Regions from separate parts of the Streptomyces sp. ADMS genome, predicted to be linked through region 2. Evidence: riboswitches for the same ligand, from Rfam matches in the RefSeq annotation. Region 2 holds a riboswitch; each other region holds the start of a gene.
The links. A riboswitch is a leader RNA that binds a small molecule or an ion and turns the genes downstream of it on or off. The one in region 2 is predicted to bind cyclic di-AMP.

Region 1 (3,267 bases), on a different contig from region 2:
ATGGGGGCTGCCGAGTGACGCCGAAGCGGCCGACACCATCCGCCTGATCGTCTCGGAACTCGCCACCAACGCCGTACAGCACACCTTCGGGTTGTCACCCACCTTCACGGTGGACATCGCGCTCGACCGTGACGAACACCTGCGCATCGGGGTGACCGACAGCCACCCGCGCTTCCCCAAACGCCTGCCCGCCGCCGTCCAGCAGGACAACGGCCGCGGGATGGTCATCATCCGCTGGCTGACCGCGGAGTCGGGCGGCAAACTGCGCGTCCGTCCCACCCGCGAGGGCGGCAAGACGGTGTCGATCGAACTCCCGTGGACGGCCCCGGCCAGGCCTCCGGTACCGGCGGCCGGCCAGCAGGAGCCGTAACGGTTCGGCTCAGGTCGGCCCCTGCACTCCGCTGCCGTGGGCTCGCCCGAACGCGCCCCGCAGCAGGGCGCGGAAGGCGTCGGCCGCGGGCGCGGTCTCGTCGGTACGGCGGACGACCGAGATCGTCCGGCGGAGGTCGCCCGGCTCCAGCAGCCGGGTCCCGACCGGCGTGACCGCCGTCCGCGCGACCATCTCCGGTACGACCGCCACCCCGAGGCCCGCGCTGACCAGCGCGCACACCAGGGCGTACCCCGGCGTCGCCACCAGCACCGACGGAGTGGCGCCCGCCCGGGCGAGGGCCGTTTCCACGCTCTGTCGGGGCGGATGGTCCGGCGCCATGCTGATCAGCGGCTGGCCCGCCAGCTCGGTCAGGGGCAGCCTGGACGAGTCCCCGGCCAGCACATGGCCCGGCGCGGTCACCAGGACCAGCTCCTCGACGAGGACCGGCTCGGCGGCGACCGACGCGGGCAGCGGTGCGGGTCCGCCCGGTTCGTAGGCGTGCGTGAGCGCGAGATCGACCTCTCCGGCGGCTACGGCGGCCACCCCGGCCGGCGGTTCGTAGTCCGCGACCGACAGCTCCACGTCCGGATGGGCCCGGCGGAACGCGCTCAGCACCGGCGGCAGCAGCTGGATACCGGCCGTCTGGAAGGTGCCGAGCCTGAGCGCGCCGCCCGACAGGCCGGTGAGCCGGGCCAGTTCGTGCCGGGCCCGCTCCAGCTCGTCCAGCACCCGGCGGGCCCGCGCCACCAGCAGCTCGCCCGCCGGTGTGAGCCGGGCGCCCCGGTGATGCCGTACGAGCAGTGCGGGGCGGCGGCTCTGGCAGCCGCCCCGCGCTCCGGGCGGGTCAGCTGACCCGGCCGTACCAGACGCTCTTCGTCCAGATCTTCTGGAGCCTGACGACGTCACCGGTCTTCGGGGAGTGCCAGATCTTTCCCTTCCCGGCGTAGATGCCCACGTGGTAGACGTTCGAGCCCGAGTGGAAGAAGACCAGGTCTCCGCCCCTGCGGCTCTTGGCGGAGATGTGCTTGGTCTTGTTGTACTGGGCCGCCGCCGTACGAGGCAGCTTCTTGCCCGCCTTCTTGTACGAGTAGAGCGTGAGCCCGGAGCAGTCGAACCTGCTCGGTCCCGCGGCGCCGTACTTGTACGGGGAGCCCTTCTTGGAAGCCGCGATCTGAAGTGCCTTCGTCGACGGTGCGATCGCCGCGGCGTCGGTTGCGGCACCGGGGATCACCAAGCTGCCGCCCACGGCGGCGAGGGTGAGAGCCGAGGCCGTACCGGCACGGGTCATCAGCGACGGGACACGATTGAGCGCAGACATGCGCAACCCTTCGTCAGCCGCCTGTGAAGGATGACCTGTCGGATTCGGGCTGGCGAAGTTGCCCGGCCGCTGCTGCGGCTTCACCCCAAGGGCTGCTCGGCCCGGTCATGGCGTGACCGTTCCGGCGACCCGTCGTGCTTGGGTCCTCCACTCCTGCCGATGCACATCTGTCGACCGGTCATCCGGGCGGCGGCAGGACTCGGCGTCCGCCCGGATCGCCCCACCGTTGTGGCGGGGGCTTGTCGTCAGGAAGGGATCTTGGCTCATGGAAGTATGAAAATCCCAATGGAATCGGGGCTTTGTGGTGTTACTCACCGCTGCCCCATTCGGGTGGACACCCGTACCCCCGGGCGACTTTCGAGGGGGTCGCGCACCCCCGGACCAGCCCTGAAACGTCTTCGTTCCGGCTGGGAACTACGCGCGTCGCGCAAGGCGAACGGGCCCGTCGAGGGACCTACGGCTACTCCGAACGGGGGATGGTATCCAGTCACGTCCCGTCCCGTTCCGGACAGTCCGTCACCGCGACACGTGGGCCCGTCCGATACGAGTCCGCCGACCGGGTGAGTCAACTGGCGGGCTCACGCGGAACGGTGACACGCGCCGTGCGGCGCTCCCCGTCGAGGACGCGCAGCGCACGCGCCAGCGTATCGGCGTGCACCTCGGCCTCGCCCCGCTGATGCATCAGCTCCAGCGCGTCCCGCAACGCCACCGCCTTGGTGACCAGAGCCTGCGCGGCCCGCAGTCCGCGGTACGTGTCCCCGTGATACGCCGGGTTGATACGGCCGAGCAGATCGGCCACTTCGAGATATCGGTCGATCAACTCGCCCTCGGCGCGCGTCAGGGCGGGCAGCGGAGGCAGTTCGGGCGGAAGCATCGGCGGCTCACCTCGTGCCGGGGGCGGGGTGCGAGGACCTGCGGCTGGGCACGACCCGGTCCACCAGCCCGTATTCCAGGGCGGCTTGGGCGTCCAGGATCTTGTCCCGCTCGATGTCCGCGGCGACCTGCTCCGGGCTCTGTCCGGTGTGCCGCACGAGCAGTTCTTCCAGCAGGGTACGGACCCGGCCCAACTCCTGGGCCTGAATGGCGAGATCGCTGGCCTGGCCGTGGATCGGCTCGGGCAGCGAGGGCTGGTGGATCAGTACGCGGGCCCCCGGCAGCGCGCTGCGCTTGCCCGGCGTACCCGCGGCCAGCAGTACGGCCGCCGCCGACGCCGCCTGCCCCAGGCAGATCGTCTCCACCTCGCAGGTGACGAACTGCATCGTGTCGTAGATCGCCGTCATCGCGCTGAACGAGCCGCCGGGGGAGTTGATGTACAGCGAGATGTCCCGGTCGGGCGCCAGGTATTCGAGATGCATGAACTGCGCCATCACGTCGTTCGCCGAGATGTCGTCGACCGGCGTCCCGAGAAAGACGATCCGCTCCTCCAGCAACTTCGAGTACGGGTCGAGCGTGCGGTGCCCGGCGCTGGTCCGTTCGGTGAACTCGGGCAGGACATAGCGGGCTGACGGTTCGTCGATGGCCTTCATGGCGCGCGCCTCCTCGGTGGCTTCCGTAAAAAATGTACAGGACGTACAGAGTC
Region 2 (3,267 bases):
CAGGTCCCGGTTCGTCGTGGAGACGCGGCGGGCTGAGCGGGATGTCAAGAGCCTCTTTGGAGGGAGCAAGCACGCGGGCCGTAGCTTGAAGCGAACCTTGCAGCCTCGTCAGAGTCAAAGCGGAGAAGCCGAGCCCCTCATGACCGGGCGAAGGCCACGTCCAGGAATGCTCCCAGTGCCACCACACCGAACGCGGAAACCGGCCCACCCAGGCCCGTTTCGCGTGCCGGTCCTGCGGCTTCGTTGAGCACGCGGACCACAACTCGTCCCACAACATCGCCCGAAGAGGGTGGTACGCATGGGTCTGCGGGGCCCAGTCAACGGCCCCCGCTCTCACGCTCACCGCGTGAGAACCGGACGCAGCCGAGACCCATCACAGCCAGTGATGACTCGAGCAGTAAGCCCGTTCACGACCGGGTAGTTGACGGCAGGCCAACGGCCAGGGTGGCACCGACGGTCCGTCGTGGCCGCCCGGAGGAAGCGTGCGACTCCCAGGGAAGGTCCCGGGTCGCTGAGAACCGCACCTGATCCTCAGGCCGGGCGCACCACGCTGTGGATCGCCGACTCGCCGTCGTAGAAGATCGATTCCTCACGGACGTACGCACCCGGCTTCGGGGCGTGGATCATCATTCCGTTGCCGATGTAGAGACCGACGTGGCTGATGCCCTCGTAGAAGAAGACCAGGTCACCGGGCTGGATGTCGGAGAGGGAGACGGTCGTGCCCGCGTTCACCTGGTCGTAGGTGGTGCGCGGGAGGGTGACTCCGGCGGCCCTCCAGGCGGCCTGGGTGAGGCTTGAGCAGTCGTACGAGTCCGGGCCGGTCGCGCCCCAGACGTACGGCTTGCCGATCTGCGCGCGTGCGAACGCCAGGGCCTTCTCGGCCTTGGTGGCGTACGAGGAGTCGGTGACCGGCGTCGTCGCCGTGTCCGGGGCGGCGCTGCCCGCCGACTGCTGCGCCGCCGCAGCGGCTGCCGCTTCCTGCAGGCGCCGCTGCTCCGCCGCCTGCTGCTGCCGGGCGAGATCCTGCGCCTGGCGGCGGGCCTCCGCCTGCTTCTCCCGCTCGATCGCCGCCAGGCGCAGCTTCTCCTCGGCGGTGAGGCGGGAGAGCAGCTGGCGGGCCTGTACGAGCTTCGTCTGGACGGCGGTCTTGGTCGTCTGCAGTTCGTCCTGGGACTCCGTGAGCGACTCGAGGCTCGCGGTGGCCTCCTGGCGCTTCTGTGTCGTCTCGGCCTGTTGCGTGATGTAGTCGTCGACCGCGTCCTGCTGGCGGGCCGTGAGACGGTCCATCAGCTGGTTCTGGTCGAAGTAGTCCTGCGGGTCGTCCGCGAGCAGGAACGTCGTGGTGTCGGGGGCGGGGGACCCGGTGCGGTACTGCGCGGCGGCGAAGGAACCCAGTTTCTCGCGCGCCTCGTTGAGCTTCTGGGTGCGCCGGGCCACGTCGTCCATCAGGGCGTCGACGCGCCCCCGCTGCTTGGAGGTCTTCTCCTTGGCGGCGTTGTACTTGTCGGTGGCCGACTCGGCCTGGCGGTAGAGGTCGCCGACCTTCGCCTCGACCTCCTCCATGCTCGGCTTGTCGTCGGCCGAGGGTGCCGGGGGCGTGGCGGGCGCCGTGGGCGCGGCGTTGGCGGTCTGGGACAGCAGGGCGACGGAGGTCAGGGCCGCCGTGGCGAAGGCGGGGGTCCTTATGCCTGCTACGCGCGTTCCCGTAGGGCGCGACTTGCGGTGCGACGACGCCAAGGGAGGCGACTCCTTCCACGTTCCGCCTACCGGGTTAGCTGTCGGGTTCGGGCGGGTGGTTCGGAAGGGTTGCCCTACGGTCCTTGCCCTGGAAGGCGGTTGGACCGATTCACCCCAGGTTTTCGGTGGGTCCCCGGCTCCTGCCGCACAGGGCGGCACGATCGGACTCGGCGGAGGCCGCGCGGCCCGGCGACGTTCGCCGGTGGGGGTCGAGCGGCCTTGGGGCACGCTAACCAACTCGTGCGGCTCCTGTGAAGGTTGATGACCGCTATGCCCGATACGTTTTTGTGACCTCAGTCCTAAACGTGGTTCTGCGAAGTCGATTCTGAATGACCTGCGGCGAGTTGTTGTGAAATATTCAATATGCCCCGATCTGGTGCACGCTGTCCGGGCAGGAGCAGTCGGGTCCGGTGCCGTGCGCGTCAGAGCCGCGGAGATCGCGAGGGCGGCACCTGTAACGGGCTGCCCTCCGGTGCGGCACCCGTCAACGGCGTGCCCGACCCCGTGTGCCCACGACACCGCGCTGATCAGGGTCTCGTCCGGCGCAAAGGCCCGCCTCTTCAGGGTCTGACCAGGGTTTCCCACAGGAAACGCAGAAGCGTGCGGGCAGGCGAGGGGTGGAACCCGGGCCTGGTTCCGGCGGCCGGTGTCCGGTGTCCGGTGTCCGGCGGATGTTTTCGGGGTGGCGGCCGGTTGTCAGTGGGGGAGCCTAGACTCGGAGAGCGATGAGCAGCCTCTTTGACGACAGCTTCCTGGCGAACCTCCAGGGCCCACGGGCCCACGAGGAGGAACCTCCGCCGCCGCCCGAGGACGAGCACGTGCCGGAGCCCCTTTCGGACGACCTGTTCGGCGGGAAGTTCGACGCGCCGCCGGACCGGGACGCGTACTACCGCGACGGCGCCCCACGCCCTGTGGTGGACCCGGCCGCGCTCCTGGACGGGCTCAACGAGAACCAGCGCGCCGCCGTCGTGCACGCCGACACTCCTCTGCTCATCGTGGCGGGCGCCGGCTCCGGCAAGACGCGTGTGCTCACGCACCGCATCGCCTATCTGCTCGGCGAGCGGGGCGTCCACCCCGGCCAGATCCTCGCGATCACCTTCACCAACAAGGCCGCCGGTGAGATGAAGGAGCGCGTCGAGCAGCTCGTCGGCCCGCGCGCGAACGCGATGTGGGTGATGACGTTCCACAGCGCGTGCGTGCGGATTCTCCGGCGGGAGAGCAAGAGACTCGGCTTCACCTCCTCCTTCTCCATCTACGACGCCGCCGACAGCAAGCGGCTGATGGCGCTCGTCTGCCGCGACCTGGACCTGGACCCCAAGCGCTTTCCGCCCAAGTCCTTCAGCGCGAAGATCTCCAACCTGAAGAACGAGCTGATCGACGAGGAGGACTTCGCCGCCCAGGCGAGTGACGGTTTCGAGAAGACCCTCGCCCAGGCGTACGCGATGTACCAGTCGCGGCTGCGTGAGGCCAACGCGCTCGACTTCGACGACCTGATCATGACGACGGTCAACCTGCTGCGCGCTTTCCCGG
Region 3 (3,267 bases), on a different contig from region 2:
GCGACGTCGAGCGCGAGCCCGATCTGCTCGCCGGGGACGTAACCGGCCTGCTTGATGGCCTCGATGATGAGGTCGAGCGCGGCGCGGTTGGACTCCAGGTTCGGGGCGAAGCCGCCCTCGTCGCCGAGACCGGTGGACAGGCCCTTGGTCTTCAGCACCTTCTTGAGGGTGTGGTAGATCTCGGCGCCCCAGCGCAGGGCCTCGGAGAAGGACTCCGCGCCGATGGGGGCGATCATGAACTCCTGGATGTCCACGTTGGAGTCGGCGTGCGAGCCGCCGTTCAGGATGTTCATCATCGGAACGGGCAGCAGGTGCGCGTTCGGGCCGCCCAGGTAGCGGAAGAGGGGGAGGTCGCTGGCCTCGGAGGCGGCGTGCGCGACGGCGAGGGAGACGCCGAGGATGGCGTTGGCGCCGAGCGAGGCCTTGTTGTCGGTGGCGTCCAGGTCGAACATGGCCTGGTCGATCAGGCGCTGCTCGGTGGCGTCGTAGCCGACGAGCTCCGGGCCGATCTGCTCGATGACGGCGAGGACGGCCTTCTCGACACCCTTGCCGAGGTAGCGGTTGGGGTCACCGTCCCGCAGTTCGATGGCCTCGAAGGCTCCGGTGGAGGCGCCGGACGGAACGGCGGCACGACCGGTGCTGCCGTCGTCGAGGCCGACCTCGACCTCGACGGTGGGGTTGCCTCGCGAGTCGAGGATTTCCCGGGCTACGACGACGTCGATGGACGGCACGAGCATCTCCTTCTGGGATGTGACGCGGGTACGCGGGGCTGCGTGGCCTCGCGAGTACGGGGCCGCGGCGGCTCCGCGATGATGAGCCTAACCGGCTCCGGGACATCGGCCAGCCGTCCGACCACCCCATGGACGGAACATGGACGGAAGCGAGGGTAAACATTGTTCCCCCAGGGAACAAAAAGCCCCGCTCCGGTGCGTACGGGGGAACACGCACCGGAGCGGGGAGCCCGTGGGGGACGGGGGTGACCCTCACGAGGCCTTCACTATGGAGGGCACGGATGTGAGGGCCCTGTGGTTCACCTTCGGGCCGGCCGAGAACTGGGGGATGCTCCGGCCCGCCGGTGACCGGGGTCAGCCGAGGTGCAGCTGCTGGCCCGGGTAGATGAAGTCGGCGTCGTCGATGATGTCCTTGTTCAGCTGGAAGAGCTTCTCCCAGCCGCCCTTGACGTCGTGCGCCTCGGCGATCTCACTGAGGGTGTCGCCGGTGACGACCTTGTACTCACCGTCGCCCTTCTCGACCTTCTTGCCGGTCGGGGTGGTGACGGTCTTCTTCGCGGCCGGCCGCTCCTGCGAACGGGAGGCCTGCTGGTCGGAGGAGCGGGTAGTGGCCTCGCCGGAGCCGCTGGAGCCGCTGTCGCTCGTACCGGAGCCGGTGTCCGAGCTGCTGCCGCCGTCGTAGGCGGCGCCGGACAGGCCCACGCCGCAGGTCGGCCAGGCACCCTTGCCCTGGCCCGCGAGGACCTTCTCGGCGACGGCTATCTGCGCGGACTTGGAGGCCTGGTCGGCGGTGGAGGCGTACGCCGTGCCGCCGTACGCGGCCCAGGTCGAGGCGGAGAACTGCAGACCGCCGTAGTAGCCGTTGCCGGTGTTGATGGACCAGTTGCCGCCGGACTCGCACTGGGCGACCGTGTCCCACTCGGCGGAGGTGGCGGCGGAGGCGGAGCCGACCGCCAGCAGCGGAGCGGCGACCGCGGCGCCGGTGACACCGGCGATGGCGACGGCGCGACTGGCCTTGGACGGACGGCGGTGCTTGCCCTTGCCGGAAAACAGCATGCGTGATCCCCTCACCGACGCCTGCGAGGTGAGCTGTCGGATTCGGGCCGGTTGAGTTGCCCGGCCGTACGTCCCTCTCGGGCTGCGTACGGCTTCACCCCAAGCCACTCCGGTCAACTGCCCCGGTGCGGCACTTACCTTGGGTCCCCCGCTCCTGCCTACGGCGCTTGATAGCGACGACTGTTCCCGTACGGCCGTTGGCAGGATTCGGCGTTACGACCGGCGGGGCCCGCGATGGCGAGCGATCTCGACCGTAAACAGGTGATCCCCTGAAATACAAAGACGATCAGGGCTTCTGAGACCTATCTCTCACTGCATTTATAACGGACATTCAGCACGAAGCGTGACGTGAACTCCGGTTACCTTTGCCCGGGTTCATCACCGACAGCAAGGGTCTGACCGGGGAGGATGAGGTTCGGGTCCGCACCGAGGGAGCGCTCGTTCTCGGTGTAGAGCTCGGACCATCCGCCCGCGAGACCAAGGGAGTCGGCGATGCTCCAGAGGGTGTCGCCGGCACGGACGGTGTACGAGCCCTCAGCCTCACCACCCACCCCAATTCCCGCACTCTGCCCAGAGCTACCCACTTCTGCACCACTTACCGACTCCGTGGGCGAACTGTCACTTTCCTGCGAGTTGTCCACATCGAGTGACGAGGAAGCGGGGGACGGCGAGGCGGCCGACTCGGCGGAGTCGGTCGTCGCCGCGACGGACTGCGAGGGGGAGGGCGAGGACTCCGAGGCCTTGGTCGAGACCGAGGAGTCCGTGGAGGGAGACGCCGAGGGCGTGGGAGAGGCCGCCGTCGAAGTCGACGAGGAAGAGGACGAGGAAGAAGAGTCCGCGTCCGACTCCGAGGCCGCGCCCGAGGCGTCTCCCTCGGCCACACCGGTGTCGACGTCGGCCGAACTGGTGTCCTTGCCGAGCCCGGACAGCAGCGCGCAGGCCTCCCAGGCCCCGGCACCCTGGTCGGCGAGGATGTTCTCGGCGACGGCGATCTGCTGCGAACGGCTGGCCTGGTCGGCGCTCGGGGCGTAGGTGAGACCGCCGTACCTCTCCCAGTCGGCCTGGGTGAGCTGGAGCCCGCCGTAGAACCCGTTGCCGGTGTTGGCACTCCAGGAGGTGGCGCTCTCACACTCCGCGACCCTGTCCCACGTGGTACCGCTGGCCGCGCTCGCGCCGGTCGCGCCGAGCAGCGGGATGGCAATGGCGGAGCCGGTCACGCCGGCTGCGACAAGCAGAGCCGGGGCCTGACGGGGGCGACGGTGACGACCGTTCCCGGAGAGCATGCGGTTGCCTTTCGCGAGACAGCGGGGGCTGGTGCGACGGATGCTGCGAGGGCGTCGCACTAGTGCTCGAACGTATCGGCAGACGATCAGTTGTCACAAGTTAATGCCGCGCAGATCACGTGAAGATCACGCTGTTGAGGGTGTGTCACCTTCTCGTGATCTTCTACGGCGCCAATGCCGAGGTATGCCCGGATTCG

Region 1: it holds a riboswitch for cyclic di-AMP, as region 2 does, so the genes downstream of both, RB628_RS14220 (C40 family peptidase) here and RB628_RS05720 (NlpC/P60 family protein) in region 2, are expected to answer to the same signal.
Region 3: it holds a riboswitch for cyclic di-AMP, as region 2 does, so the genes downstream of both, RB628_RS11835 (transglycosylase family protein) here and RB628_RS05720 (NlpC/P60 family protein) in region 2, are expected to answer to the same signal.

What each region holds. Positions count from the first base shown of each region.
Region 1 is NZ_JAVFVX010000026.1:55,119-58,385, forward strand. Features, by position in the region: gene RB628_RS14210 (ATP-binding protein) at 1-370, shown strand, start outside; gene RB628_RS14215 (LysR substrate-binding domain-containing protein) at 380-1,276, opposite strand; gene RB628_RS14220 (C40 family peptidase) at 1,215-1,688, opposite strand; cyclic di-AMP (ydaO/yuaA leader) riboswitch at 1,692-1,871, opposite strand; gene RB628_RS14225 (hypothetical protein) at 2,254-2,562, opposite strand; gene RB628_RS14230 (ATP-dependent Clp protease proteolytic subunit) at 2,570-3,205, opposite strand.
Region 2 is NZ_JAVFVX010000008.1:57,759-61,025, reverse strand. Features, by position in the region: partial or broken gene RB628_RS05725 (hypothetical protein) at 219-350, shown strand; gene RB628_RS05720 (NlpC/P60 family protein) at 532-1,737, opposite strand; cyclic di-AMP (ydaO/yuaA leader) riboswitch at 1,745-1,920, opposite strand; gene pcrA (DNA helicase PcrA) at 2,463-3,267, shown strand, end outside.
Region 3 is NZ_JAVFVX010000020.1:38,161-41,427, reverse strand. Features, by position in the region: gene eno (phosphopyruvate hydratase) at 1-737, opposite strand, end outside; gene RB628_RS11835 (transglycosylase family protein) at 1,086-1,787, opposite strand; cyclic di-AMP (ydaO/yuaA leader) riboswitch at 1,791-1,963, opposite strand; gene RB628_RS11830 (transglycosylase family protein) at 2,147-3,070, opposite strand; gene RB628_RS11825 (cytochrome P450 family protein) at 3,234-3,267, opposite strand, start outside.